One region of the Exiguobacterium oxidotolerans JCM 12280 genome, then DNA from elsewhere that is predicted to be linked to it. Evidence: riboswitches for the same ligand, from Rfam matches in the RefSeq annotation. Region 1 holds a riboswitch; each other region holds the start of a gene.
The links. A riboswitch is a leader RNA that binds a small molecule or an ion and turns the genes downstream of it on or off. The one in region 1 is predicted to bind S-adenosylmethionine.

Region 1 (10,121 bases):
TTTGTGTGATGCGTGGGATTCAGCTGCTCGGTCCATCGATTGCGATTTCGGTCGTCTTGATTTCGCAACTGAGTTTTGCATTATGTGTCGACTTGTTCGGTTGGTTCGGTTTACCGAAACTTGAACTTTCGCTCGGACAAGTCGCTGGATTGATTGTGATGTTAGCCGGTATCTTTGTGTTGAAACGATATCAAGTCGTAGAAATCGAAGCTTCGGATGAGTTGTCGGAAAAGGTATCGTAATTCTTACGGTTAGCTCTGGCAACATCAAGTCGATTTTTCAGCGCGAAGACGAATTAGTAGTTGTGAAATGAAAGCTTCTCCCTTTTTCGTTGCTTTCCTCGGGCGAGGCGCAAGCCGTTGCTCCTTGATCCTCACGGACAACGAGCAGGGTCTTGCCAGCCTCTTGGCAGCGCGTGTTCACGCGCTTTTTCCCGCAGGAGTCAACGAAAAACGAAGCTTTCAGGGTATACCGCAGAGAAAAATCATAGAGTAGCTTTAGAGCGCAATCCGTCTCGAATCGCTTTTAAAGCGAAAAGCAATCGGTCGCGACCCTGCAGCTTTGCTGTAGCGGCGCGGAAGATTGCCGCTTTGAAGACGAGGCGAGACAGGGAAGCGTGAACTGATTGTCTTTCGTTATAGCATATGTACTCTTCATAAGCGTTTATTTGCAACCAAAAAAGCCCACGCGAAGAGCGGGCTTTTTTAGTTTAGACAGAAACTTCTTCTTTCCAAGCCACATCGATGAATTCATCGCGACCTGATGCTTGCCGGTCTTTTTTGTAGTGCTCTGGATTCTTTTTGTGGAAGCCTTGATGATAGTCTTCTGCTGGGTAAAACGCTTGTGCCGCTTCAATTCGTGTGACAATCGGTTGCTTAAAGCGATTGCTCGCAGCAAGCGCGTCACGTGAAGCAATCGCAGCAAGGCGCTGTTCTTCCGTATGATAAAAGATGGCAGGTGCATATTGGGTCCCGCGGTCTTGGAACTGTCCGCCGGCATCTGTCGGATCCGTTTGCGGCCAGTAAAGTTCGAGTAACCGTTCGTATGGGAAGAGTGCCGGGTCAAATGTAACTTCAACGACTTCGACATGACCTGTCGTCCCCGTTTTCACTTGTTCGTATGTCGGGTTTTCCACATGTCCTCCTGTATAACCGGAAACAATTCCGTGAATCCCCGGTAATTCCTCAAAGGGTGTCACCATGCACCAAAAACAGCCTCCTGCGAATGTTGCTTTTTCCATCTATATCTCGTCCTTTCCGCTGGCGTTAGTCGCCCTGTAGTGATTCGTGCTCTGACAGCGAGAAAACGAAAACGACTCCTTTGCTTGGTTGCAAAAGGAGTCGTCGCTTTTTATCAACCAAAGCTTGCGCTTTGCTGGTCGTAGCACCTTGCCACTGAAGGCAGGTTGCTGGGACGTCATCGATCCAGATCTCTCAGTCCACTCTTGATAAGTGTTATATGAAGTTGATTAAATTCGTTATCATTGATGTGATAATAGCATCTCTAAAACGACAAAGTCAATCCTTAAGATTGTAAAGCATGCAGGACGGTTGCGCCTAAGGCTTTTGCACCGATGAGTAACGCCTGTTCATCGATTTCATATTTCGGATGGTGTTGCGGATAAATCGTACTCCCGTCCGTTTTGGCGGACCCCGTAAAGAAGTAGCTTCCTGGGATACGCTCTAAATAATAGGCGAAATCATCGGCTGCCATCATCGGCTTGAGTTCTTTGACAGATGCCTCACCTAAGAAAGCTGTCGCTTCCTTAACGAGATTTGTTTCTACCGGATGGTTCCACAGGGACGGATAACCGGTCGTAAAGTCGATGGAGTAGCTGGCACCGATTCCGGCACATGTCGTCCGGGCAACTAAATCGACCTCTTGCCGTAACTGGTGCCGGAGTGTTTCGTCAAATGTTCGAATTTCTCCGACAATCCGTGCTTCACCGGTAACAATATTTGGAGCCGTTCCGGCATGGAATGAACCAATCGCGACGATGGCAGGTGAAAACGGATCAACGCGACGACTGACGAGGTGTTGGAGATTACAGACGAGTTGCGCCCCGGCGACAAGCGCATCTTGTGTCTTATGCGGCGCTTGCGCATGACCACCCTGTCCGTGGACGACGATTTCAAATTCATCGATGGCACAAAGCGTATGTCCTGCGTGATAGCCGATTGTCCCGACAGGCAAGTCGTTTTCGAGATGCGTACCGAAAATTGCATCGACTCCGTCGAGACATCCGTCTTCAATCATTTGAATGGCACCACCTGGGAAAACTTCTTCCCCGTGTTGATGAATGAACACGATTGTTCCATGAAGCTCTTCTTGCAGTGCTGTAAAGGCCGCCGCAAGACCAAGTGCAATCGCCGTATGTCCGTCATGTCCGCACGCATGCATGACGCCCGGATGAATCGAACGGAAGGCGAGATCCGTTTCCTCCTGCAGTGGCAGGGCATCAAAATCAGCCCGAATGGCGATGGTTTTTCCAGGATATTTTCCTTTGAGGGTCGCGACGATCCCGCTTCCACCGACGTTCCTGCGGTAAGGGAGACCAAGCGCATCATAAAACGAGGCGATTGCATTTGGTGTCCGCACTTCTTGAAAAGAGAGTTCCGGGTGACGGTGCAGATCACGACGTTGTTCAATGATTTGTTGTTCGAGTTGATCGAGTTGAGTGAAGAGTTGCTGTTGCATCATAATCATCCTTTTCGGTTTTTGAGGTATGACTTTCTATAAAACGGGTACAGATAGGAGTAACGAATGATGAGGAGGAAAACAAGTCATGGGAGAAATTATTGTCAACGCGGTCATCACAGTCAAAGCAGGTTTAGCCGATCAAGTCTTTCCGATTTTAAGTACAGTCTACAAAGCTTCACAAAACGAGCCGGGGTGCTTGCGTTATAGCTTACATCAATCGATCGAAGATGAACATCAGTTCATGCTTTATGAAGTCTATCAGGACGAAGAAGCGTTAGAAGCGCATATCGCGTCAGACCACTATAAAGCGTATCGTGAGCAAATCGAATTGTACTTAATCGATCGCCAAGTTACGAAATACGCGGAAATGACATTTTAATGTTAGCTAAAAGAAGCGGACCTCCCGGGTTAGGGAAGGTCCGTTTTTTTTTTAATCATTACATTGATTTGAAACCGAGGAAGTGTTCACGCCAGTGCGGCTCGTAAATCGAACTGATTTGCAGTTGTGATCCTCCGGCATGGATGAAGTGTTTACTATCTAACATGATCCCGATATGCGAGGGACCATCCGTATACGTATTTTCGAAGAAGACGATATCCGAACGTTTTCCGGAACTGATACTTGTGCGCTGATTCGTAAAGAACGCTCCGTACCAGTAACCACGGACATTCGTCCGTCCGCCGTATTTTCCAGCTTGGTTCGTCGCATAGTGAATCAATCCGGAACAATCGAATCCACCATTGGCCACGTTTTGTGAACCCCATGTGTACGGGGTACCGATATGAGCAACAGCAGCTTGAATCAACTTTTCACCACGTGAATTATTTTTCTTGTCGACTTTTGTTTCGCTCGTCACTGTAAGGGCCGTCATCGGGATGTAGACGGGTGTCCAGCCGGACTGGATGACATAGAAGTTACCGACACGGTAACGCGGATACACACGCTTGCCTTGTTCGACTAGACCGGCACCTTTTGGACTAGTGGGTGTATCAAAAAACGAAGTCGTTGTTTTGACCGTATAGACTTTTGAACGATTGATGGCTTGTTCGTTATACCGCATATCCGGTTTACTCGTTCCGATGTAAGGATTAAGGACGTAACCCGTTTGACCATTCGGTAGACGGACTTGCCAAAAATCATCATCAATCGATTTTAACCCGATCAACTTCGTTCCTTTGCTTAAGTGACTCGCCGGGCGACTGTAGGCGACGTCAGCAGAAAAGAGCGGTGTCTGGTTGAAATGGACGTAAAAGACGGTCCCGACTTTGGCTTTAGACGTCGGTTTATTTAAACCGAGCCGACTTGAGTCAACGAATCCGAAGCGTGATCCGATTTTGACGCGTGTGTAGTAACCGCTTTTTCCATAGGTCGTGATTAACGCTCCTTTTTTCAGTGTCCCAATGTTTCCGCTAAGACTGGCTTTCGGATGGACGACCAACTTGTCTTCAGTCACGTAACGTGTTCCTGTCGTCGCGTACAAATCTGCTTTCGTTGCTGCGAGCGAACTCGTCAAGACGTATGCATATTCACCGCGGAAGATGATTCGACTATAGGCGCCGCTCGTCCCGTAAATCGTCAAGCGCGTGTTCTTTTGATGATGCTTAAGAACCGTACTTGAACTGCTTGGGGATTGCTGGATCGGTGTTGTTTTTTGGATGTACAGGCGATCTGTTTTGGCATAGACTTTTGATTTCGCGAGCGAGCTCGTCAAGACGTATGCATATTCACCGCGGAAGATGATTCGGCTATAGGCGCCGCTCGTGCCGTAAACCGTCAAAAGTGTATTTTGTTTATGATGCTTCAAGACGGTGCTTGAACTGTTTGGCGATTGCTGGATCGGTGTCGTTTTTTGGATGTAAAGCCGGTCCGTTTTGGCATAGACTTTTGACTTCGCGAGTGAGCTCGTCAAGACGTACGCATACTCGCCACGGAAAATGATTCGGCTATAGGCACCGCTCGTGCCGTAAACCGTCAAAAGTGTATTTTGTTTGTGATGCTTCAGGACCGCGCTCGAGCTGTTTGGCTCTACCTGAATCGGTGTCGTTTTTTGGATGTACAGTCGGTCCGTTTTGGCATAGACTTTTGATTTCGCAAGTGAGCTCGTCAAGACGTACGCATACTCGCCACGGAAAATGATCCGGCTATAGGCACCGCTCGTGCCGTAAACCGTCAAAAGTGTATTTTGTTTGTGATGCTTCAAGACCGTGCTCGAACTGTTTGGCTCTACCTGAATCGGTGTCGTATCTTGGACGTAAAGCCGATCGGTCTTTGCGTAGACGACGGAATCGCCGAGGTGCGCCGTCAATACGTATCCGTACGTATCATTGATTCGGACGCGGGAATAAAGACCAGACGTCCCGTAAAGATCGACCGATTGATTCGGTGCTAACGTCCCGATGACCGAACTCGTTGCTGCTTTGTCGTAAATGGATGTCGTTTGTTGGGCGTACTTTTTCCCGGTCAGCGGATACGATTCAACTTCCTTTGAACCGAGTTGTTTTGTAAGAACGAAGCCGTAAATGCCATTGAACTGGACACGGGTGAACGTGCCGGATGTCCCGTATGTTTTGACAGTTGCATTTAAAGAATAGCTCCCAAGTTGTTTACTTGTCGTATCGGCATCTGTATAAATCACGGTTTGTTGTTGGGCGAATTGAGTGCCTGTCGCTTCATAAACAGGTGTCTTACTTAAGAATTTACTTGAAACGAAGACGTAAACGTCGCCTTGTTTGACCCGCGTGAAGTCACCCGATGTCCCGTACGTATCGATTAACGTATTTTGAGTGATTGATTTTCCTGTCGGCGTATCAATTGAAGCAGTCGTATAGGAAGGCGCGAGTGCTGTTATGTATTGCGAATCGATTTTTTGATAAACCGGTTGCTTTGCAAGTTGCGTTGTCTTGACGAAGCAATAGACACCGTCGATTGAAATGCGTGTAAAGAGACCATCTGTGCCAAAGGTTTCGACGGCGGTCGTTGCTGGTATCGTCTTGACGAGGGTCGTCTCGTCAGCAGTCTCAAAAACAGGAGTTTCGGAAAGTGTATATTGCGTTCCGGTTGCTTGTTCTGTTTCTATTTGTTCTGTTTCTGCTTGTTCTGTCACTTCCGTTGGTGTCGGATTCGTATCCGCGTGGCCTTGTAGTGGGAGAGACCCGAGTAACATGACAGATGCCGTGATACTCGTAAACCAATATTTATAAGATTTCATTCATTGAGCTCCTATCATTAAAATTTTAATTTAGCATGTCTAAAGATAAGTTTAGCACTTTCTTTTTGGAAAAAGAGCTGGATATCAGAAATAGTAAAAATGAACTAAATTATGGGAACCGTTTCGTAGGACACATTCCGCCGTGAATGAATCAAAAAAGAGACGGGCAAATTTCGTTAGAAATTCGCCCATCTCTTTTGGTGAAATGATATTATTCTGCTTCATGATCAATCTGCCATTCCCAGTCGAGCATGCTGTAAATCAACGAATCCCGCCAGTGGTCTTCTAAATAAACGGTTTCCCGTAACAAACCTTCGCGCGTCATCCGGACTTTTTGCAAGACACGCTCCGAAGCGACATTTCGCGGATCACATGTTGCCGTGATGCGATGTAAGTCCAATTTTTCGAAGCCGAATTCGAGTAAAAATGTTGCAATCGATGTCGCGTAACCATTGCCCCATTCGTCAGGCGATAAAATATATCCAATTTCTGCGATTTTATGTTCTGTGTCGGTGACGATGAGCTCTCCCGCGCCAATAACATGATCGTCCGGGAATGTTACGGCGAAGACATAGCGACGACGTGGATTTTCGAGCTCACTTTCAAGTGCGTCGTGTAAGAATTGTTTCGTATCACTCTCAGAGTTTGGTCCCCACGATTGATACTGACTGGCGATTGGTTGTGAGGCATAGGAATGCACAGCTTCCAAATCTTCTGGTGTGAAGCGTCGAATCCGAAGTTGATCGTTGATTTTGTAGCGCATGATGAGACCCTCCTCTTTAGTTGATTCACTACTATATATTAGCTAAACGGTGTGGATTCTCCTGTTTGACACGTAAAATCAAGCGTGCTAGGGTGGAAACATCGAATGAATAAGTTAGCCTCTAGGGTTCCGTACGGTGACGTAGTCTTGGACCGAGGGAGGCACATGAGTACATCTCATGCAACGGAGGGATAAAAGCCCGGGAGTAGAGCGTTTAGACGCCTGCTTCCGGGCTTTTTGTAGTTTTAAGATGAATGAAGGAGGAGAAATGATGACAAAATATTGGTTAAGTATAGTAGTGGCCTCGTTTTTTGAAGTGTCTTGGGTCGTTGGACTAAAGCATGCTGACAGCGCGCTCGAGTGGATGGGAACAATCATCAGTATCATCATCAGCTTTACTGTTCTTATTAAGGCGAGCAATCATCTACCTGTCGGAACGGTGTATGCCGTATTCGTCGGTCTCGGGACGGTCGGAACGGTCATTTTAGATATCGTCTTATTTGATCAGGAGGCGTCTGTGATGAAGTTAGGATTGATTGGTATTCTTCTGTTGGGTGTCATCGGATTGAAATTAGTGAGTGGGGAGGCTGAAGCATGAGCTGGTTATTTGTTGTCATTGCCGGATTGTTTGAAATGTTAGGTGTCGTTTTCATCAATACGTTTAATCAAAATAAGACGATCAAGAATGGTTTATTGATGTTTGCTGGATTCGGCTTGAGTTTTGTTTTTCTGACACTCGCAATGAACGGATTACCGATGGGAACGGCGTATGCTGTTTGGACGGGAATCGGAGCAGCCGGTGGAACAATACTCAGCATGATTTTCTATCATGAAGCGAAAGACTGGAAACGTGTGCTCTGCATCGGTCTAATCTTGAGTTCGACCGTAGGATTAAAGCTGATTGGAGAATAAACATATCAATTAGATTATTTTTTCTAGGAAGAACCGACTTGTTGGCATATTTTAGAGTAAAACAGGAAATACTCCTTATAAGGATACGTTGTACGACAAAACGAACATAAGGGGAGATTCATATGAAAACGAAACAATACATCGGTACGTACTACTCGGAAGAAGAGTTAATCTCAAAAATGGATGAATTACACATTCAAGGGCACCGGGAAGAAGATTTTTATGTCATCGTCAAGGAAAAATCAGATATCGAACTTGTTCGTAGTCAAATGGATGCGGAAATCGCTGCGACAAAACCCTCATGGATGGATCGAATCCGAGGAAACAAAGGGCGCGATCAAGAAGTCGATCAGCTGTTCGAATCACTTGATTTATCTGCAGAAGATGTAGAAGAACGTAAAGTCGAGGTCGAAGGTGGCGGATTCGTATTATTGCTTGAAGTACAAGACATCCAGTTCGACCCGCATCTCAATACGGACAATACGCATGAAGATGTCAAAGTCCGTTACGGTAGTTATGATGAGACACATACGTCGAATGCTGCAAATTCAAACGCCCAACTCGGTTCAGGGAACACGCTTGACGTCGATCGTGACTCTAAGGAAGAACACGCTGAAGTCGATTTACATCGAGCCGGAACGGATAAGATGCCGCAAGATGAACAAGCCATCAATCGGGCGAAAGTAGAACAAGACCGTAAGCCGGACATTGCGATGCGTCGTGATGATGATTTCAAACGGCTCGACTCTGAGCGTGAGGACGAACGGAAGCGACAATCTACGAACCATACGGATGATGTAGCCGAGCAAGATCACGGAAACAATCTCGATCGTTAATCCGCTCTTGAAGAAGTTACTAAAAGGGAGGCGCCGAAAACGGCGCCTCCCTTTTTGATTATTTTTTATGCATTTCGTCTGGGTTCGAACCAGTCCGTTGATTTTGATTTAACGCATCAATTTGTCGCATTTCATCTGGTGAAAGTTCAAAGTCGAAGACTGCCAAGTTTTCACGAATTCGACTCGGCGTGACCGATTTCGGAATGGCAATGACATCATGTTGAAGATGCCAGCGGAGAATGACTTGAGCTGGCGTTTTCTTTTTAGAGGCTGCAATCTGCGTGATGACAGGTTCAGTCAAGGCGTCGCGTCCCTTCATGAGCGGACTCCATGCTTCAACTAAAATGTCGTGTTCCTTACAAAACGTCCGAATTTCTTCCTGACTTAAGAACGGATGTAATTCAATCTGATTGACAGCAGGTACAATCGTTCCTTCTTCCAAAACCCGCTTTAAGTGGGGGACATGGAAGTTTGAAACCCCGATGGCTTTCGTTTTTCCTTGCTTGTACAGTTCTTCGAGTGCATGCCATGTGTCCATGTAACGATCTTCATTCGGCATCGGCCAATGGATGAGATACAAATCGACATAATCGACTCCGAGTTTAGTGAGGCTTGTTTCGAAGGCTGCGAGCGTTTCTGCATATCCTTGGTCCGCATTCCAAACTTTTGTCGTCAGAAAAATTTCTTCGCGCGGAATTCCAGAGTCACGTAATGCGCGTCCGACACCTGCTTCATTTTCATAAATCATCGCCGTATCAATTGAACGATAGCCGGCACGTAACGCTTCCAGTACTGCTTGATACACTTCTTCTTCGGATACTTTAAAGACGCCGTAACCGAGTTGAGGCATCTGTAGACTGTTGTTGAGTGTGACGTGTTGCATGAGTGGAAGTCCTCCTTCATGTAATCGTTTTATCTTCATAAGTGTACGCTTATTGAGTATGAAAATCGAATGAAATGAAAGGTTGAAACGAAGGTCGGTGATGCGTATACTGAGCAATAACAAATAATGGAATGAGGCGATTGAGATGATTCGTCAAGCAGTTTTGCAATACATACATGAAAAAGAAGCAGTATCTCAGCTCGACACGTTGCTCGGCGAGCGGAATGGTGTGTTACTACACGGAGCAAAAGCCTTACAAGCGGCGAATCCTTATTTGCCAGCATTACCGAAAGTCCTATTTCAAGGACATTGCACGGATGAACAAGTTGCCCAGTTAACGGAGGCGTGTGGGGAGTATGACGTCCTCATCGCACTCGGGGGAGGTTCCTTGATTGATACGGCGAAACAAGTTGCCGTTCGTTTAAATCGACCGTTAATCGTTATCCCGACGATTGTTTCGAATTGTGCGCCGTGGACGCCACTGAGCGTCATGTACGACACGCAAGGTCAATATCTTCGTTTTGATACGCTGCCGGTTGTCATCGAGGCACTTTTACTCGACCATCGGATTCTGTCGGCGAGCCCCTATGATTATTTTGTCGCGGGTCTCGTAGACACACTTGCAAAATGGTATGAGGCCCGTGCGTTAAGTGGGATCACAGTGGAGAATCCGATCATTGAAATGGCTTTACGGGTTGCCGAGCAGTGCGAAGACCTCATCTTAAAAACACCAATCAGCGAGGAGGTTTTTCGGGCGTATCCGTCCAGCATCGAACACTTGGTGGAAACCGTCATTCCGTTAGCGGGGAGTGTCGGCG
Region 2 (10,121 bases), 1.2 Mb from region 1:
CATCTTCAAAAACAGCAATAATTTTTCAGCGAACCGCGTATTGAGACGTTCAAAGCTGAAATGCGGAAATCCATGGAGCCGTTGAAGGTAGATTTGATCGCCACCCATTTTCCGGCAAATCTCTAACGTATATTTTACGTCTGCGAATTGATCGTCTGGCGCATAAAAACAAGCGAGGTTGACTCGCGGTAACTTCTTTCGCTCTTCATCATGTAAGACGATTTCTTCTTCAATTTCCCGGTACTGTGCATATGTCAACTCGCCGAGACGTGCCGTATCTTCACTGTTTTGACCAAATGGCAGCATTCCAAGTGGCGCATCCGGTCGAAAACGATCGAATGCACTTGCAAATACTTGTTTGACGCCACCGAGTTGTTTTGAATTATGCCAATCAAATAGCGGTGAAATATACGACAAACTTGCAATCGGCAATTCATATTCCTGCAGTAGCCGGTTGACGACGAGTGCGCCCAAGCTGCAGGCGATGATATGAATCGGTAACTTTCGTTTTCCGGCTTCTCGTAAAGCATCCTTCAGTAGTTGTTGATGTTCCTCAAGCGATATCCGACGCGGTGCATCTACACGTAACACTTCATAATCCTTTTCAAGGACTCGAATTAACGCATCGCTCGGCGTCGCTCGCAGTTGAAGGGGATAGACAAGTACGATAATTCCTGTTGCTTGATCTTCCACAAACTCACCTCTTCATACAAGTATCTCTGTTATTATAACGTTTACACCTTGATGTCAAAACCATCTTAAGTCGGATTTTCATTCATATATACGTTTTAAGCGTGTCACAGGTTCCACTTGACCGAAAATTTCTTCAGTCGTTTCACTTTCTTCTTTAAAACCGAAAGAGACTAGAAACTGGCGCGCTTTATAATTTCTTGATTCAACGTAGACTTCAATCGGGGAAGCACCTTGGTGTTCAAGTTCACGAATCAACTTTCGTCCAATCCCATTTTGTTGATATTTCGGTAGTACGTACAAGCGAACGATTTCCCACGTGCCTTCCACATCAATCGCATGGATGAAACCGACGATTTCTTCCTCGATAATGGCGACATTGAAATATTCTCCTCGCGCTTCCTCCGCCGTCCGAATCGCCCTTGCGACTTCTTCTTGCGGGTACGCTTCTTTCACGAAATGCGTTTTCGAATTTGCAGAATAGATTTCTTCGTACGTATCCATCCAAGAGGTAATGGCAATATCATGAATGCGTGCCGCATCAGTAGGAATTGCTTCGCGTATCTCCATGTCGGACTCCCCCTTTTTTCCGTTTACCGGTACATGTTCTTTTACCCTTTTCTAGAAAAATCATTCGTTTCCCTGCAAAGTTCGGGACAAACAAAAAAAGTTCAGAAACAAACTCAAACTGAGTCTGCTTCTGAACTGAAAATTAAGCGAATCGTTTCGCTTGTTCTTCAAGAATTGCTGCTTTATCTGTTTGCTCCCATGGTAATTCGATATCTGTACGACCGAAATGACCATAAGCGGCTGTCTGACGATAAATCGGACGGCGGAGATCAAGCATGTTGATGATTCCTGCTGGGCGAAGATCGAAGTTTTCAGCAACGAGTTCGACGAGTTGTGCCTCTGGAAGTTTACCTGTTCCAAACGTATCAACTGCAATCGATACTGGGTGCGCGACACCAATCGCGTATGCAAGTTGAACTTCTGCTTTATCTGCAAGACCAGCAGCTACGAGGTTTTTCGCGACGTAACGTGCTGCATATGCTGCAGAACGGTCAACTTTTGTTGGATCTTTACCAGAGAATGCGCCGCCGCCATGACGTGCATAGCCACCATACGTATCAACGATGATTTTACGTCCAGTTAATCCTGCATCACCTTGTGGTCCACCGATGACGAAGCGACCTGTCGGGTTAATGAAGAACTTTGTTTCCGCATCGATGTATTCTGATGGAATCACAGGTACGATGACATGCTCTTTCAGGTCTGCTTGGATTTGCTCAAGCGTCACTTCTTCTGCATGTTGTGTTGAGATGACGATTGTATCGACACGAACCGGTTCGTTATTCTCATTGTATTCTACAGTTACTTGCGTCTTACCATCCGGACGGAGGTAGTCAAGTTGTCCAGTTTTACGGACTTCTGCGAGACGACGAGCAAGTTTGTGTGAAAGTGAAATCGGAAGTGGCATCAATTCAGGCGTTTCTTTCGTTGCATAACCGAACATGAGACCTTGGTCCCCTGCACCGATTGCATCGATTTCTTCATCTGACATGCTACCTTCGCGTGCTTCAAGCGCTTGGTCAACACCGAGAGCGATATCTGCTGATTGCTCATCGATTGAAGTCAATACAGCACAAGTGTCTGCATCGAAACCATATTTAGCGCGTGTATAGCCAATCTCACGAATTGTTTCGCGAACGACTTTCGGGATATCGACATAAGTCGATGTCGTGATTTCACCTGCGACGAGGACGAGTCCTGTCGTGACAGATGTTTCAGCAGCGACACGAGCATTCGGATCGGCTGCGAGGATTGCATCTAAGATAGAATCTGAGATTTGGTCACAGATTTTATCCGGGTGACCTTCAGTAACTGACTCCGACGTAAATAGCCGGCGATTAAGGTTTGTCATGTTTGACCCTCCCAAAAAAGAATTTGACGGTGTACTCATTTCCCCTAGTTGAGTGGGACGGTAAAATGAAAAAAACCTCTCCATGTCCAAAAAATGGTCAGGGAAAGGTTGTGCGTTCTTCCTTTACCCTCTTATCGTTCGAAGTGTTTACTTCGCTTCAGGAGAGCACCTTTTCCTTCATTAATAGAATTCTTAATGTAGGACGGTTGCCGGGTTTCTTCGGGCCTTGTTCCCTCCACCTGCTCAGAATAAGAGTATCCGTTACGAATTACATGATATAAAGTTGTGACCACTCTGTCAAGCTACGTTTTAATTTCTAGTCGAAACTTTTCGGAAGAGATGTTAAACTGTTAATGCTGAAAGCGTTTCCAGAAAAATAGAAATCAGCGCTAAAAAAGGATTGCTCATCCTTTAGTATGTCATATATAATAAATGTGTCATACTAAATGCCAGAGCTAAACCAACGTAGGGGAAAGGTGGGGTCAGGATGCCGATGACGGTCCTGAATATCGAAGAGCTACTCAAGAAGGAGCATGTGTTCAAACAACTATCTGTTGCTGAGCTAGTCGAACATGCAATTCATAACGAAGAAGGGGTTCTTGCTGAAAATGGCGCTCTGTCTGTAGAAACGGGGAAATTTACAGGTCGTTCACCTAAAGACAAGTTCATTGTTCGCGATCAGTCATGCGAGTCACATATCGATTGGGGTCATGTCAATCAACCGATGGAAGCAGACAACTTCGAGCAACTGTTACAAAAAGTTCTTCGCTACATGAATGAAGCAGATCAGCTCTACTACACAGAAGCTGCTGCTGGTGCAGACACTCATTTTACCCTTCCGGTTCGGATCGTGACACAATATGCTTGGCATAATTTGTTTGCAAAACAACTGTTTTTGCGTGAATATCCGACAGAAGCTGCTTTTGAGCCTTTCACGGTTATTTATGCGCCTCACTTCAAAGCAGATCCGAAAGTCGATGGAACGAATTCCGAAACGTTCATCGCCATGTCATTCGAACATCGGATTGTCTTAATCGGTGGAACGGAATATGCGGGCGAAATCAAAAAATCGATTTTCTCTGTCATGAACTACCTTTTACCTCAACGAGACGTCTTATCGATGCATTGCTCGGCTAACGTCGGACATGAGGGTGACGTCGCCTTATTCTTCGGATTATCCGGTACTGGTAAGACCACACTGTCTGCTGACGACAGTCGTCAATTGATTGGTGACGATGAGCACGGGTGGTCCAACGACGGCGTCTTCAATATCGAAGGGGGCTGTTACGCAAAAACGGTCAACTTATCGCGCGAAAAAGAACCACAAATCTTTGATGCGATTCGTTTTGGCACTGTCCTCGAAAACGTCGTCCTCGATGATGCACGAATTCCTGACTATGATGATACGTCGAAAACGGAAAACACACGGGCTGCTTATCCGATTACAGCAATTGATAATATTGCAGTACCATCACGCGCCGGACATCCGAAAACGATTGTCTTTTTGACGGCTGATGCTTACGGCGTCCTGCCGCCAATCAGTAAGTTGACGAAGGAGCAAGCGATGTATCACTTCTTATCCGGGTATACATCGAAGTTAGCCGGAACAGAGCGTGGTGTAACAGAACCGGAAGCGACATTCTCGACATGCTTCGGTTCACCCTTCTTACCGCTCATTCCTGAAAAATATGCAACGATGCTCGGTGAGCTCATCGACCGACACGGTGTCACGGTTTACCTCGTCAATACAGGCTGGACGGGTGGCGCATATGGGACCGGAAGTCGGATGAAGCTTTCCTATACACGGACGATGGTCAATGCAGCTGTCAACGGCACGCTCGCTGATATCCCGACGGAAGAACATCCGATTTTTGGACTTCATATGCCGCTCGAAGTCCCTGGTGTCCCAAGCGACTTACTCAACCCTGTCAAAGTTTGGTCGGATGCTGATGCGTATGAACAACAAGCACGGGCTTTGGCAACTAAATTCAAACAAAATTTCACACGGTTCGACAGTGCAACTACTGAAATCAAATCAGCAGGGCCACGTGTTTAATTAAATTAAGATAATTAAAAGGCACCAGACACTGTATGTTCAGTGAGCTGGTGCCTTTTAACGTTCATCAGACGATTGAATCTTCTTCATCCGGTTGCAGATGAAGTTCTTTTTTAGTCAACCAATCTTGACTCTCTTTTAATAGTGCATAGGCACGCTGTTTTGAAATACCAAAACGATGGGTTAGTTTTTCAAACTGTTCAAATTCACCACGGTCGGCACTAATCGCGAGCAATAAACAATCACGAAACGGATGATCTTTTCCTTGTAACACGATTTTCAACGTCGACTCGATTGGTAATTGATCAATGATTTCATCAATATCGACTGACAGTAACGCATCGATATGCGAGAGCAAACCAATCATGTAAGCACTTTCCGGACGTAACGTCTTTGTTTCAAGTGCAAATAACTCGCATAACTTGGCACAATGCAGTGAAGAACGTAACAACTCGTCTGACCACTTGTACGGACTCGCAAGTCGCATCTCTCGTAAAACGATTAACGAAATCCAACTTTTAAGTTGGGAAAACCCGAGCAGTGAAATCGCTTGACGAACGGATTCGACGGTATTTCGAAGACCAATCCCGGGAGAATTGATAAGCTGAAGGACTTGCACACTAATGTATGGATTTCCTTCGATTTCATCGACGACCTGGTCATAATACTCATCTGATTCGAGCCACTTCAACATCTTTAACAATACAGGCAATTGTGGCGGAACGGCCTTCCCTTTCATCAACATCGGTTTTGCATAAAAGTAGCCTTGGAACCAGTCGTACCCCATGCTCAAGCTACGCAGATGATCTTCATGCGTTTCGACACGCTCTGCCAACAAACGGATATGCGGATAGTTTCGTTTAACGATATGTAAAATCGCACTTTGTTCACGTGGGTTGATTGCTTCGATATCAATTTTTATTAAATCAATTAAATCAAACAACTCTGGACCATGGTTTCGTAATAAATCCGTCACGAAATCATCCAAGGCCAATTGAAATCCAGCCTCTTTCCATTTTTTCAAAACCGACAGCATATGCGAATCGATAACGACGGTCTCAAGCACTTCGATGACAAATCGTTTCGGATCTAAGTGATCAATCAGCTCACCTTGTAATAAATCACCGGTGAAATTGATGAATAAACGTTTTCCTTCTGCCACTCGATCGACACCTAGATGGACGAGCGTATTCGTCAACACGTCCATCGTCGCTAACTCACCATCAAAAATAGCAGGAGCCTCAACTGAACGATATAATAATTCAAACGCATCGATGGCACCGGATCGATTCACGATTGGTTGTCGTGCCAACAAGATTTCCATCCCGTTCTCCCCTTTTGTCTTCCACCCTATAGTTCACTTCATATTTTTTAGTATACCAAATATTGTTTTCTGTTTAAAAAATGCTTTTTTAAAACATATCAATGTTAATGATTTTCTAAAAAAAGTCACCCCGGCTGTTCGAGGTGACTACATCCTATGTTATCAGTGCATCATCCAATCGATGATTTCCTTCGTCACAGCAAATTTTTCGTGCAACGGAAACTGATGGGCCTGCTCGTAAATCCGAAGCCGCGTCTGGCTCGGGTAGCGTGCAGCGTAATTCGTTGCATGACGTAAGCGAACCTTTTGATCGTATCGTCCGTGAATCAACAAGACTTGCCCTTGTGGAGCCACGTAGAGAGGCGAACGGATTTGGTACGCTTGTTGTTGCGTCTTTGGCAATCCACCCGTGAAACGGCGTAACATCTTTTGCATCGTTCTCTGTTCTTCATATGTCCAGACGAGATTCGTCACGCCTGCCCATGAGACTGTACGCTCGACTGGCCGATGATGCGCTAACAACAAAGCCATCTGTCCACCACGAGAGAAGCCGAACACCGAGACGCGTTCCACGTGACGGGTTAACCAATCATATGCCCCTGTTGCATCACGAATATCATGATGACCAAAATCTTCCTTCCCAGTGCCCCCTAAATTCCCTCGATAAAAAGGGGCCATGACTAAAAATCCAGCTTGCGCAAACTGCATCAGTCGCGTCGGTCGAACCATTCCGATATTACGTGTCCCGCCACGTAAATACAGCATCCCTTGCCCATTCGGACGTGTCGGTAAAACAACATACGCACCGACCCGTTCGTGATCAGATGTTTCATAGTAAATACGAAACGTCCGGAAGGGACCTTGCTTCGGCAATTCAAACCAATCGGCGTTCGGCGAGTACACGAAGTGTCTCCGGAAGGACACGGTCCTTCATCATAAAGCTGTATTTTCGATTCGCGTCAAGACGCTGCGGGAGGTCGTCCAACAAAAAGGCTCCGTCTGTCTCGTCGACTGCAAGATGCGGAACGAGTGATTCAATTTCGGCGAAGTAGATATTCTTAATGATCGTATCGCCTCGTCCTTCGACACGATATTGACCAATGTACGCGAGGCTTGCGATGCTACCGCCTGTCTCCTCCATCACTTCCCGGCGTGCCGCTTCTTCCGCTGTTTCACCCGGTTCGACTTTTCCCCCAGGAAACTCGTACCCGCGTTGCTTATGATGCGTCAAAAGCCATTTCCCCTCGTACACGGCAATGACCCAGACATGGAGAGGTTTTGTTGAGAATGGATGATCATCGAAACTCAACTCAACTTGATTTTGATAGTAATCTAAAAATCTAATCACGTACGTGCACCTCATTTCTTCTTCTACCTTCACTTTACCTGTTTCGAAAGCATTCTAAAAGTGAAAGTGCGTAGGAATCGAGGAGAATGACAAAAAAAGGCATCCCCTATCATGCAGGAGATGCCTTTTCAACTTATTTCAAGCGTGCTTCGAGCTCTGCTTTTTCTGCTTCAAAACCAGGTTTTCCGAGAAGTGCGAACATATTTTTCTTATATGCCTCAACACCCGGTTGGTCGAATGGGTTAACTCCAAGAAGATAACCGCTCATCGCGCAAGCTTTTTCGAAGAAGTAGAACAAGAATCCGAGATGATACGGTGTCATCTCTGGTAATTCGACTGTTAAGTTCGGAACTTGACCATCTGTATGAGCAAGCAACGTCCCTTCTGCCGCTTTATCGTTGACGAATTGGATTGATTTCCCTTCGAGGAAGTTCAAGCCGTCAAGATCTTGTGCATCTTTTTCAATCGTCAATTCATGGCGGGCTTGACCGACTTTGATGACCGTCTCAAACAAATCACGACGCCCCTCTTGCACGTATTGACCCATTGAATGCAAATCTGTCGAGAAGTCGACCGCTGCCGGGAAGATTCCTTTGAAGTCTTTACCTTCTGATTCTCCGTACAGCTGTTTCCACCATTCTGATACATAATGTAACGCTGGTTCGTAGTTGACGAGAAGCTCAATCGTTTTTCCTTTTGCATACAATGCATTTCGGACGACCGCATATTGATATGCTTCGTTTTCAGCCAGGTTTTCGTTCGCAAATTTCTCTTGTGCGTCACGCGCGCCAGCCATCAATTCTTCGATTGAAATACCGGCAGCTGCGATTGGTAAAAGACCGACCGGCGTCAAGACAGAGAAACGTCCCCCGACATCATCCGGAATGACGAATGTCTGGTATCCTTCTGAGTCAGCAAGTGTTTTTAACGCGCCGCGTGCTTTGTCCGTCGTTGCGTAAATTCGGTTTTTTGCTTCAGCCTGACCGTATTTCTCTTCCATGAACGATTTCAACAATCGGAATGAAATTGCCGGCTCCGTCGTCGTCCCTGATTTCGAGATGATGTTGACCGAAACATCTTTTCCTTCAAGTACTTCAAACAAATCATGCAGATACGTCGATGAAATGTTATGACCCGCATAAATGATTTGTGGCGCCTTCCGCTCGTCTTTTGATAACAGGTTATGGAAGGAATGACCTAACATCTCGATCGCAGCACGTGCACCGAGGTAAGATCCACCGATTCCGACGACGAGCAATACATCTGAATCTGATTTGATTTTTTCAGCTGATTCTTGAATACGAGCGAACTCCGCTTTGTCATAGTTCGTCGGTAAGTCGACCCATCCGAGGAAGTCACTGCCGGCACCCGTGCCGTTATGAATCGCTCCATGTAATGTCTTAACCGTGTCTGCCATGTAATCTACTTCATGTTGCCCTACGAATTGTAATGCTTTCGAATAATCAAAACGTACCGTTGTCATTCCATCGTCCTCCTTATTCATTCGCAAACAAATGCGACCTTCCTTCTCATTAAAACGCAAGAAGGAAGGTCGTTCAAGTCTTTTGTGAAAAGATTAGCAAATGTTAGAGAAACTTATAACGCTGCCGTTACGATTTCACGAACATCTTCGTTCCCAAGTGATTTGAAGTTACCGAAATCACCGCGCGTCATTGCTGACTTGACGATTGAATCGACTGTATCTTCTTTGATGTCGTAGTCCGCGAGACGGTTTGGTGCACCGAGTGATGTCCAGAATGCACTGATTGCATCAATCGTCGCATGAGCTGCTTCGATTTCTGATTTACCTTCCGTGTCGACGTTAAAGACGTTTTCACCGAGTGTGACGAAACGATGTGCGTTTGATTCGTCCAACACGTGGCGCATCCAGTTTGGGAAGAGGATTGCAAGACCACCTGCGTGTGGGATGTCATGAACCGCTGAGACGGCATGCTCGATGTTATGTGAAGCCCAGTCACCGCGTGCTCCCATTTGAAGTACGCCGTTTAGTGCCATCGTACCTGCGAAGAGAATTGTTCCGCGAAGCTCAACGTTCTCAAGATCGTTGACGAGTTTTGGTGCTGCTTCGACGACAGCTTGCATGACGCCTTCTGTCATCCGTTCTTGGACAGGTGCGTGTGCCGTATGGAAGTACTGTTCAAGACAGTGACTCATCATGTCAACGATCCCGTAAATTGTTTGGTCTTTTGGAACACTGACCGTGTATTTTGGATCAAGGACTGAGAACGTCGGGAATGTAAGCGGGCTACCCCAACCATATTTCTCTTGCGTTTTCCAGTTCGTGATGACAGAACCCGAGTTCATTTCTGAACCAGTTGCTGCAAGTGTCAAGACGGTACCGAATGGAATGACTGTTTCCGGCGTCGCTTTCCCGATGACAAGATCCCATGCTTCACCTTCATACGGAATACCTGCTGCGATCAGTTTTGTACAGTCGATGACAGAACCGCCACCTAGTGCGAGCAATGCATCAACACCTGCTTCACGTGCGATCTTAATGCCGCGCTCCGCTGTTTCGATGCGTGGGTTTGGTTCAACGCCGTCACATTCGACATATTCGATTCCTGCTTCGTTCAGTTCGCGTGTAACGTCGTCATAGACGCCGTTGCGTTTAATACTTCCGCCACCAAAGACGAGCATGACTTTCTTAGCATTTAGTGTTTTAAGTTCTTCTTTGATTTGGCTGACTTGACCGTCACCAAAAATTAATTTCGTTGGATTACGATATTGAAAGTTTTCCATTGTGTGTTGCCCCCTTGAT
Region 3 (10,121 bases), 780 kb from region 1:
TAACACGAGATCCCCTTCGTTCTCACGGTTTTCATCGTCACAGACGATGATCGGTCGTCCGCGTTTTAAGTCATCCACTGCTTCTTCAATCGAATCAAATCCGTTCATCATACTTCGCCTCCTAAAAATGCCGACCAGTCCGTCTTCGCATCCTTCTGCGTAAAGTGATAGAGATGTTTCGCCATCAAGTCACATTCGATATTGACGAGGGCACCCGTCTGCAAGCAATCGAACGTCGTGACTTGGCGTGAATGGGGAATCAATGAAATCGTCACCGCATCGTTTCCGACATGTTGCAGCGTCAGGCTCGTCCCATTGATTGCAATCGATCCTTTCGGAATACAGTACTTGCTCCAATCGCCTGCTTCAAAACGGTATTCCATCGCTTCACCGTCTGGTCGCCGGCTGAGAAAACGAGCCGTTCCGTCGATATGCCCGCTGACGAAGTGACCCCCGAACCGTCCATTCGCCGGCATCGCACGTTCGAGTTGAACGGCTGTCCCGACTCGTAACGTCTGCAGCGATGTCGCCCGGATCGTTTCATGGACGGCATCTGCCGTAAATCCGCTCTTCGTCATCGCCGTCACCGTCAAACAAATCCCGTCAACGGCAATGCTGTCGCCAATCTTCGTGCCGTCAAGCACTGCTGTCGCTTCAATTTCCAGCGCCAATCCGTTCGCCCGGGGGACTTTTCGTTTTAATGTGCCGAGTTCTTCAATCAATCCGGTAAACATGTCACCCTCTCCTTTCGTACATACTGGAGATGGACGTCCGGTCCGATTTGTTTCATATTCACTAAATTAAAACGGTCTTCGATGTCGTGTGCCGTCGTCAGAGATTTTGTCCCACTGAAGAGGGACGGTGCCTGATAGAGTTCGATCGTATCCACGAGATCCGCTTCTAAAAATGCGGATTGAATCGTGGGACCGCCTTCAATCAACAGACTGCGAATACCTTGTTCATATAAAAGTTCGAGGATTTGGTCCGGTGTCGCATACGTCCCGACGAAAACCGTCACGTTCTCGCGCTCTGTCGTACGCGGCTGTTCCGTCAGCCAGTACGTCGGATTCAAGCCATCGTTTAAGACTTGGAATGTTTCAGTCAGGCGCCCGCGCCGATCGACAATGACACGGACCGGTTCGATGCCGGTCGAACTGCGCAACGTCAGTGCCGGATCATCGACAATTACCGTGTCGCTTCCGACGAGAATCGCATCGTGCGTCCCGCGTAACTGACGTCCGTCTGCGCGCGCCACTTCTGAAGTGATAAAGCGTTGTTCACCCGTCGCGACCGTCCCGTTCATCGTTTGGGCGACTTTCACTGTGACATGCGGACGTTTTCGTTCGATCGCCGTCCAAAATGGTTCATACAGTGCCACTGCCTCGTCTTTTAATAGACCGACTTCGACGTCAAGTCCCGCTTCCCGGAGACGTGTGATGCCGCTTCCTGCGACGAGCGCGTGCCGGTCCTCTGTCGCGACAAAGACGCCGGCAATCCCGGCTTTTAGAATCGCTTCCGTACACGGCGGTGTTTTACCGTGATGATTGCACGGTTCGAGCGTCACGTAGAGATCTGCTCCGCGTGCTGCTTCACCTGCCATAAGGAGCGCCTCGACTTCGGCATGGGGTCCTCCCGCATAACGGTGGGCCCCAAATCCAACGATTCGTCCCTGTTTGACGATGACGCAGCCGACACTCGGATCCGGACTCGTTTGACCGTTTAACATGTGTGCTAGTTGCATCGCATAACTCATGAATATTTCCATTTTTTTCGCTCCTTTCAACAAAAAAGACGCCTCCTGTAAAAGGGGCGTCGCGATTGAAGGATTGACGAAATAAGCGTCTCGTGTTTCTGTTTTTTTGCATACAGAAACAGACCCTTCTCTGAACATATTTTTTCAGAAAATGGCGGCAAGCGCATTGTTTCGTCCTTCTCCCATCCGGACTTTACCGTCGGCCTTGGAGTCTCACCAAGTCAGCCACAGTGCGTACACTGCAGGTCGCGGGCTCGTCGATCCATTGATCGCATCACCGCCGGTTGGGATTTTCACCCTACCCCGAAGAACTGGTTATTGAGTTATACAGCTCAAGATTAGCATAGGTCATTCTAAAATACAAAATGAATTGTATTTCATTCTCTTTTTTAGAAAAACATCAAAAAAGGACCCTTCTCTTAAAAGAAAAGGGTCCTCTCATCTGCACTAAGGCAGAATCCGCTCAGCTCATCTTTCAGACAAACGTCTGATGGAATTGGCACAGTACGACGTAAGAAGTCTGTCGCCGAGGTTTCGTAGGGCCAGTCCCTCCACCTCTCTCGATAAGTGCTGCGGTATGAAGTTCATATGTGTGATGTTTCAAGTCGTTCTTATGTCGTGAATCTACTGCTTACACTACGGGGATTCTGTTCTCAAGTCAACCATATTTTCAAAATTAAACCAAATTACCCAGTTTATCAATTTCGACTTCTTTTTAACGTCTTGACAACGTATTTCAATCAATGCTATTCTCTTCACAATGATTATTCCGACAATTCCTATACGATATATCAAGAGTGGGCGAGAGATCTGGCTCTACGAACCCACGGCAACCTGCAACATGCAAGGTGCTCCGACCAGCAAAGCCGATGCTTTGGATGATACTTACGATAAACTCGTAGTGCGCCTAAAGCACTACGAGTTTTTTAATAGAAGGAGGAACCCTTTATGAATTCATCATCACCTGTTCTGTGTGGCGCAGAAGATTTTTTGATTGAACGAGGTCCAATCGGTATTTTACTGTCTCACGGTTTTAACGCAACCCCTCAAAGCGTCCGCACTGTCGGAGAATATTTTGCCGCCCAAGGGTTCACTGTGTATGCTCCGCGCCTCGACGGGCACGGGACGAGTATCCAGGATTTCGAAGCGTCGACTGCCGAAGATTGGAAACAGAGCCTCCGTCAAGGGTTCGACGTCTTAACCAATCATTGTTCGTCCATCTTCATCGCCGGACAATCGATGGGTGCGACACTTGCCCTCGCCCTCGTCGCGGAAGGATTACCTGCTGACGGATTGATTACGATCAATGCAGCGTTATCGATTCCTGCCTATGAAGCATTATCTTTCGAAGACTGTCCACGCTACTTGAAAGAAAGTACCCCAGACATTAAACGTGAAGCGTTTGAAATCATCTATGACCAGGTCCCTGTCGTCTGCGCATCGGAACTTTTAACCTTGATTGACGAGACACGTCCGCTCTTACCAACCATCGAGATTCCAACGCTTATTTTATATTCTGCCGAAGACCATGTCGTCCCGCCTGAAAGCTCGGATTACCTTTATCAAGTCATCGGTGCGACGGACAAACGGAGCTATTGCCTGCTTGACTCCTATCATGTCGCGACCCTCGATCATGATCAAGAAACGATTGTCCACGAGGCAACACGCTTTGTGCACCAATATAGTCGTTTGAGCCACACCGGTTGATGTCTTCCCTACGCAAAAGCAAGGAATGAAGACTGTTTCGATACGTGTCTAAACCGTCCAAAACAATATGAATGCGCACAAAAATGGCCGATACTCCCCTCGAATGATGGGCGTATCGGCCATTTGATTGATGTAGTCCTGACTGATGAGTCAGTCCTTCGTTTGCTTCATCAGTTCTGTTGCTGTTTCTTCCATTGTTGCAGGGCTTGCGATTTCCCCGGCACTTCATGGCAGTGGCGGCAACGCGGCTCATACGACTCTGACGCACCGACTAAAATGATTGGATCATTGTAGTTGGCAGGTCGACCGTCGATTAAACGTTGCGTCCGTGATGCAGGGTCACCGCACGACAGGCAGATCGCCTGCAGTTTCGTGACGAACTCTGCCCGTGCGAGAAGTTCTGGCATCTTACCGAATGGTTCCGCCCGGAAGTCTTGATCGAGTCCGGCACAGATGACACGTTTTCCGTCTTGCGCGAGGGCCTCGATGACATCGACGATTTCATCATCAAAGAACTGCACTTCGTCAATCGCGACCACTTGTGTCTCTTGTGCGACTGCCGCGTACACGTCACGGCTCGTCGCCATCGGTACCGCGATGACAGAGTTGCCGACGTGAGAGACGACATGTTCTTCATGGTAACGGTCGTCGATCGCCGGTTTAAACACTTGGACCGGCAACTTCCCGTACTGTGCCCGTCGAACACGTCGAATCAATTCTTCCGACTTACCAGAGAACATACTTCCGCAAATCACTTCAATCCATCCGTACTGATTTATTACATGCATCATTGCAAAAACACCGTCCTCTAAAATTAGTCACTTTAACGAGTATAGCCCGAATCGATAATGAGAAAAAGAGTTGACTTCTCGAAATCAAAAATCCATCCGTTCATTCCCATGATTCCCCACCTTGTCGTTTTAACTAGTCCTCATTTCCTGTACACTATAGAAGAAGAATTTATGAAGGAAGGTGTCCCCGATCCATCACATATTACATGAAGTACTTCACCAATATGGTTCATTTGGACTTGCGCTTTTACTCGCAGGTGGAATCGTCGGGCTTCCCGTTCCCGATGAAACGTTACTTGTCATGTCCGGTTTTTGGATGCATCAAGGCAATTTACCCTTAATCGGAACGATTATCGCCGCTTATGCCGGCAGCTGTATCGGGATGACGATCAGTTATCTCCTTGGTCTCAAACTCGGAATGCCGCTGCTCCACCGGATTGGTCCGAAGATGCGCATTTCAGAAAAACATATCCTAACGGCAGAAGCCGGCTTTCTTCGTTATGGCAAATCGGTCCTGATTATCGGATACTACATACCTGGTCTTCGGCAGCTGTCTGCTTTTTTCGCAGGCGTCTCGAAAATGCCTTTCCGGATCTTTGCATCCTACGCGTATACCGGCGCACTGATTTGGATTAGTGTTTTTCTCGGGGCTGGTTATTTCCTCGGTCGCCACTTCTCATTCAGTCGTGTCTTTGAGCAGTTCGCTAAAAATCCCGATTTACTGCCCTATGTCATCGGCATTGCCGGCGCCATCGGCTCATCTTTTATCTTAAAAACCTATCTTTCGTATCGCGCCCAGTTCAGTCTATACAAAAACAGCCTGCTCCAGTGATGGAGACAGGCTGTTTTTTAATGGATAGGTCGCAATTACTTGCGGCCGTATTTTTTGTTGAAGCGATCGACACGACCGTCTGCAGCGTTGAACTTTTGACGACCAGTGTAGAATGGGTGCGAGTCCGAAGACACATCCACGCGGATGAGTGGGTACTCGTTTCCATCTTCCCAAGTGATTGTTTCGTTCGAAGAACGAGTAGAACCAGTTAAGAATTTGTACTCAGTAGTTGAATCCATAAATACAACTTTGTTGTAGTTTGGGTGAATTCCTTGTTTCATGGTTGATTTCTCTCCTTCCGCCCTGGTTCATTTGCTGAGCCAGAGTAAGTTACCTTCCTATACTAAACGATTTTTCATCGTCTCGCAATACCTATTTTCAAGTCGGTGTATCTGTTTTGATTGTCCGTGGTTTAGCTGCTGCCCGGCGAATCGGCTTCTTCTTTTCCTTCAACAGTTCAACGAAGAATTCTTCATTATTTTTCGTATCCTTAATCTTGCGCAAGAAACTGTCGACGAACTCGTTTGATTCATTCATCGTCCGACGAATCGTCCACAACGCATCGAGTTGATCTTTCGGTAGGAGCAACTCTTCTTTCCGTGTGCCGGATTTCCGGATATCGATCGCCGGGAAGATGCGACGCTCTGATAGTTTCCGGTCAAGATGAAGCTCCATGTTGCCGGTCCCTTTAAATTCTTCATAGATGACATCATCCATCCGCGAACCGGTCTCGACGAGTGCTGTCGCGAGAATCGTCAAACTGCCGCCATGCTCGATGTTCCGCGCTGCTCCGAAGAAACGTTTTGGTTTATGGAAGGCAGCCGGGTCAATCCCACCCGATAGCGTCCGCCCACTCTGCGGAACGGTCAGGTTATAAGCCCGTGTCAGACGTGTGATCGAGTCCATCAAGATGACGACATCTTTTTTATGCTCGACGAGACGCATCGCCCGCTCGAGGACGAGTTCTGAAATCCGGACGTGATTATCCGGTGTCTCATCAAACGTCGAACTGACGACGTCTGCTCCCGGTACGGAACGTTCGATGTCCGTCACTTCCTCCGGTCGTTCATCAATCAAAAGAATGATTAGCTCAACATCCGGATGGTTGACTTGAATCGAATTCGCAATCTCTTTTAACAAGGACGTCTTCCCTGCCTTCGGTGGTGCGACAATCAGTCCGCGTTGACCAAATCCGACTGGCGCAATCATGTCCATGACACGAACCGACAGATGACGCGGTTCTGTTTCAAGACGCATTAAACGATCGGGATAGATCGGTGTCAGTGCAGGGAAGAATAAACGGTTTCGTGCCGTGTCCGGTGCTTCCCCGTTCACTGCTTCAACGCTCAATAAACCTTGGAAACGTTCATTTTCCTTCGGTGGACGGACTTTTCCCGTGACGACATCTCCATTACGAAGATTAAAACGACGAATTTGTGAAGCGGCGATGTAGATATCTTCAGAGGATTGTGAGTAGTTGATGGGACGAAGGAAGCCGAAACCACCATCGTTTTGCATCTGTGGATTGCCGGGGATGACTTCAAGCACCCCTTCGAGGAAGTAGAGACCGGTTGATTCTGCTTGTGCTTTTAAAATCTTGAACATTAACTCACGCTTCCGCGCTTCCCGGTATTGCGGAACATTTTTTGCTTTCGCAATTTCATATAAATCCTTCAATGTCAGGTTACCGAGTTGGGCAAGTGTATAGGAACGTTCTGGTTTATCGGTTTTTTCAGTTGGCATATGCATTCACCTATTCTTTATAAATTCAACAGCAAAGTTCTGTAACGTATTTAATGATAAAGCAAAAAAATCTTTTGTGAATTAAAGGTATCACATATCTACCACTTTCGTCGTGATTTAGCGAATGGAAATTTCTTCTTTGTAATATTCCACGATATTATTGCAGTTATATTACAAAAAAGCGGTATTTTGTAGCGGAACTGAAAAAACGTTTTCACACGACCGCATGCTAAGATATTCCTGCAGAGAAAAACTTACAAAGTCGTAAGGATGACTGCCTAAACAAACACTTAATGATTTCATTATATAACTCGGTCACATAAATTTTAATTAAAATGGAGGAATTCACATATGAAACGTTTTCTAGCATCGGTCGCGACAGCAGCATTAGTGGTTTCAGGTTTTGCGTCAGTGGGAACAGGTAAAGTTGAAGCAGCTACGGTCACTAAAGTCAAAATCACAGATAACGGATTACGCGTTCGCTCAGGTGCCTCTACAAAATCTTCAATCGTCGGTAAAGTTAACGCAGGTCAAACATTCCTTTATAAAGGAAAATCAGGTAGCTGGACTAAAATTTCTTACGGTGGAAAAACACGATATGTTTACTCGAAATATACGAAAACGTACAAATCTTCTACTTCAACAGCTAAGAAAACAACGACTTCTTCTTCAAAGCGTACAAAGATCTTAAGCGAAGCAGCAAAACATAAAGGTACGCCTTACGTTTGGGGCGGTACAACAACACGCGGTTTTGATTGCTCTGGTTTCACAAGCTACGTTTATAAGAAAGCAGCTGGAAAAACACTTCCACGCTCGTCTTCTTCACAATACTCTTCATCTAAGAAAGTCAGCGTCTCAAGCGTTCAACCGGGAGATCTCGTCTTCTTCTCACACGGTAGCGGCATCCAACACGTCGGTATCGCGACAAGTAAGACAAGCATGGTCAACTCGGAAACAGGCGGCGTTAAATACTCTAGCTTCAAATCAGGATACTGGGGTTCACGTCTCGTCGGAGCCGGTTCTTACCTTTAATCCAAACACTAGTGACCAAGCGGTTGAGCATCGGCTCAATCGCTTTTTTGTTTGTTCTACGCTATCGTCTAGTTAATACCCTTTTAATACCCTTTTTTAATCAATTCAATCCACGAAACAGGAGCGTGATCCTATGAACGTATTGATTACAGGAGCCTCGGCAGGCATCGGTCGCGAGCTCGCCCGGTTACATGGCATGCAAGGAGACCATCTGTTGCTCGTTGGACGCAATGTCACAAAACTGTTCGAGACGAAATATCTCGTCGAACAAGAAGGAGGAACGGCTGATGTCTTTCCATACGACATCGGACAGCCCGTCCACATCGAAGCCTTACTTCGGGCGACACAACACCAGTCGGTCGATATCCTAATCAATAATGCGGGATTCGGATTGTTCGGCGAGTTTCTCGAGACCGATCTCGACCGCGAACTCAACATGATTGATATCAACATCCGGGCCCTGACTCATCTGACGAAAACTTATGCACAGCGTATGCGGGACCAAGGTATACAAGGTCGGATTGTACAAGTCGCTTCGACGGCAGCATTTCAGGCCGGTCCTTTCTTAGCCGTCTATTATGCAACAAAAGCCTACGTCTTAAGTTTTTCAGAAGCTTTGACGGAAGAACTCGCGCCTTACGGCATTCAAGTGACGGCGGTTTGTCCCGGTGCGACCCATACCGATTTCGAAGCGACGGCCGGCCTGTCTGCTTCCCGTTTGTTTAAACGCCCCGGCATCATGGATGCGCCAACCGTCGCCAAGCTATCCTTCGATGGATACATGCAAGGCAAGACGCTCGTGATTCCTGGTGCAAGCAATGCCTTCTATGTTTTCCTGACGCGGCTCTTACCACGTCAAACACTCACGAAGATGAGCGCTTCTGTCCAAGCCCCGTTGAAGGAATAGTTGGTTCACAAAAGAAAGACCTTTCCGAAAAAATCGGAAAGGTCTTTCAGCGTATTGACAAACTATTAAGAAGCGTAAACATGCGGTATCGAGAAGCAATCCGTTCGCGCTTCCCTGTCTCGCCTCGTCTTCAAAGCGGCAATCTTCCGCGCCGCTACAGCAAAGCTGCAGGGTCGCGACCGATTGCTTTTCGCGGTTCTAAGCGATTCGAAACGGATTGCGCTCTAAAACGTCTCCATGCCCGGCTTTCCGTCACGGTATTAGCTAAAAAGCGTCATGTTTCGTTGACTCCTACGGGAAAAAGTGCGTTTTTAACGCACTTTCAGAGGCAGGCAAGACCCTGCTCGTTGTCCGTAAGGACCAAGGAGCAACGGCTTGCGCCTCGCCCGAGGAAAGCAACGAATAAAGACACTTTTTCTCCTGATAGCACTTTGTCTACAGTCTGAAAGACCTTTCCGAAAAAATCGGAAAGGTCTTTCTTTGTTTTGCTCAGTTTCATGCATTACTTGATGACGAGCTTCGGTTTCTTTTTGAACGAGTGATGTCCTTCGACGAAACGAACGGTTCCTGATTTTGCACGCATGACGACAGAGTGCGTTTGTCCACCTTGGCCGGAGAACTGAACACCTTTCATCAGCTCGCTGTCCGTTACGCCCGTTGCAGCAAAGATACAGTCATCTCCTGAAACAAGATCGTCCATCATGAGGATTTTTGACGGATCTTCAATCCCCATCTTCTTACAGCGTGCGACTTCCGCCTCGTCTGCCGGAAGCAGACGGCCTTGGAGTTCACCACCGAGACACTTGAGTGCGACGGCTGCGAGTACGCCTTCCGGTGCCCCACCTGAACCGAGCAGTAAATCAATCCCTGTATGCGGGAATGCGGTATTGATTGCCGCTGCGACATCCCCGTCACCAATCAAGCGAATCCGTGCTCCCGTTGCCCGAATCCGTTGAATGACTTCTTCATGACGTTCACGATCAAGAATCGAGACGACGACGTCTTCGATGTCTTTATTTTTAGCTTTCGCGACAGCGGCGATGTTTTCTTCAATCGTCGCATCTAAGCTGACGTGACCTGCTGCTTCCGGACCGACAGCAATTTTATCCATATACATGTCCGGTGCATGGAGCAAATCGCCGGCATCTGCAACAGCAAGTACGGCAAGCGCACCCCATGTTCCTTTTGCGACGATGTTCGTTCCTTCAAGCGGGTCGACGGCAACATCGAGTCGTGGGCCATATCCATTTCCAAGCTTTTCTCCAATGTAGAGCATCGGTGCTTCATCCATCTCACCTTCGCCAATGACGACCGTTCCCTTCATCGGGATCGTATCGAAGACATCACGCATTGCGC

Region 2: it holds a riboswitch for S-adenosylmethionine, as region 1 does, so the genes downstream of both, metK (methionine adenosyltransferase) here and msrA (peptide-methionine (S)-S-oxide reductase MsrA) in region 1, are expected to answer to the same signal.
Region 3: it holds a riboswitch for S-adenosylmethionine, as region 1 does, so the genes downstream of both, P403_RS0106225 (alpha/beta hydrolase) here and msrA (peptide-methionine (S)-S-oxide reductase MsrA) in region 1, are expected to answer to the same signal.

What each region holds. Positions count from the first base shown of each region.
Region 1 covers NZ_JNIS01000001.1:2,016,963-2,027,083, forward strand. Annotated here, with positions in the region: gene P403_RS0110265 (DMT family transporter) at 1-242, shown strand, start outside; gene msrA (peptide-methionine (S)-S-oxide reductase MsrA) at 710-1,240, opposite strand; SAM riboswitch class I at 1,348-1,454, opposite strand; gene P403_RS0110275 (M20 metallopeptidase family protein) at 1,525-2,697, opposite strand; gene P403_RS0110280 (putative quinol monooxygenase) at 2,786-3,079, shown strand; gene P403_RS0110285 (SH3 domain-containing C40 family peptidase) at 3,138-5,909, opposite strand; gene P403_RS0110290 (GNAT family N-acetyltransferase) at 6,121-6,672, opposite strand; gene P403_RS0110295 (DMT family transporter) at 6,944-7,270, shown strand; gene P403_RS0110300 (DMT family transporter) at 7,267-7,584, shown strand; gene P403_RS0110305 (general stress protein) at 7,707-8,420, shown strand; gene P403_RS0110310 (aldo/keto reductase) at 8,479-9,303, opposite strand; gene P403_RS0110315 (iron-containing alcohol dehydrogenase family protein) at 9,449-10,121, shown strand, end outside.
Region 2 covers NZ_JNIS01000001.1:810,787-820,907, forward strand. Annotated here, with positions in the region: gene P403_RS0104160 (alpha/beta fold hydrolase) at 1-693, opposite strand, end outside; gene P403_RS0104165 (GNAT family N-acetyltransferase) at 772-1,260, opposite strand; gene metK (methionine adenosyltransferase) at 1,403-2,611, opposite strand; SAM riboswitch class I at 2,740-2,866, opposite strand; gene pckA (phosphoenolpyruvate carboxykinase (ATP)) at 3,099-4,667, shown strand; gene P403_RS0104180 (EAL and HDOD domain-containing protein) at 4,735-5,991, opposite strand; gene P403_RS0104185 (alpha/beta hydrolase family protein) at 6,154-6,894, opposite strand; gene ytkD (RNA deprotection pyrophosphohydrolase) at 6,866-7,339, opposite strand; gene P403_RS0104195 (glucose-6-phosphate isomerase) at 7,473-8,822, opposite strand; gene P403_RS0104200 (iron-containing alcohol dehydrogenase) at 8,936-10,102, opposite strand.
Region 3 covers NZ_JNIS01000001.1:1,234,759-1,244,879, forward strand. Annotated here, with positions in the region: gene P403_RS0106210 (bifunctional 3,4-dihydroxy-2-butanone-4-phosphate synthase/GTP cyclohydrolase II) at 1-108, opposite strand, end outside; gene ribE (riboflavin synthase) at 108-734, opposite strand; gene ribD (bifunctional diaminohydroxyphosphoribosylaminopyrimidine deaminase/5-amino-6-(5-phosphoribosylamino)uracil reductase RibD) at 719-1,765, opposite strand; FMN riboswitch at 1,924-2,068, opposite strand; SAM riboswitch class I at 2,219-2,323, opposite strand; SAM riboswitch class I at 2,539-2,641, shown strand; gene P403_RS0106225 (alpha/beta hydrolase) at 2,702-3,460, shown strand; gene P403_RS0106230 (thymidine kinase) at 3,631-4,248, opposite strand; gene P403_RS0106235 (DedA family protein) at 4,433-5,083, shown strand; gene P403_RS0106240 (type B 50S ribosomal protein L31) at 5,119-5,364, opposite strand; gene rho (transcription termination factor Rho) at 5,462-6,826, opposite strand; gene P403_RS0106250 (C40 family peptidase) at 7,178-7,858, shown strand; gene P403_RS0106255 (SDR family NAD(P)-dependent oxidoreductase) at 7,992-8,765, shown strand; gene glpX (class II fructose-bisphosphatase) at 9,268-10,121, opposite strand, start outside.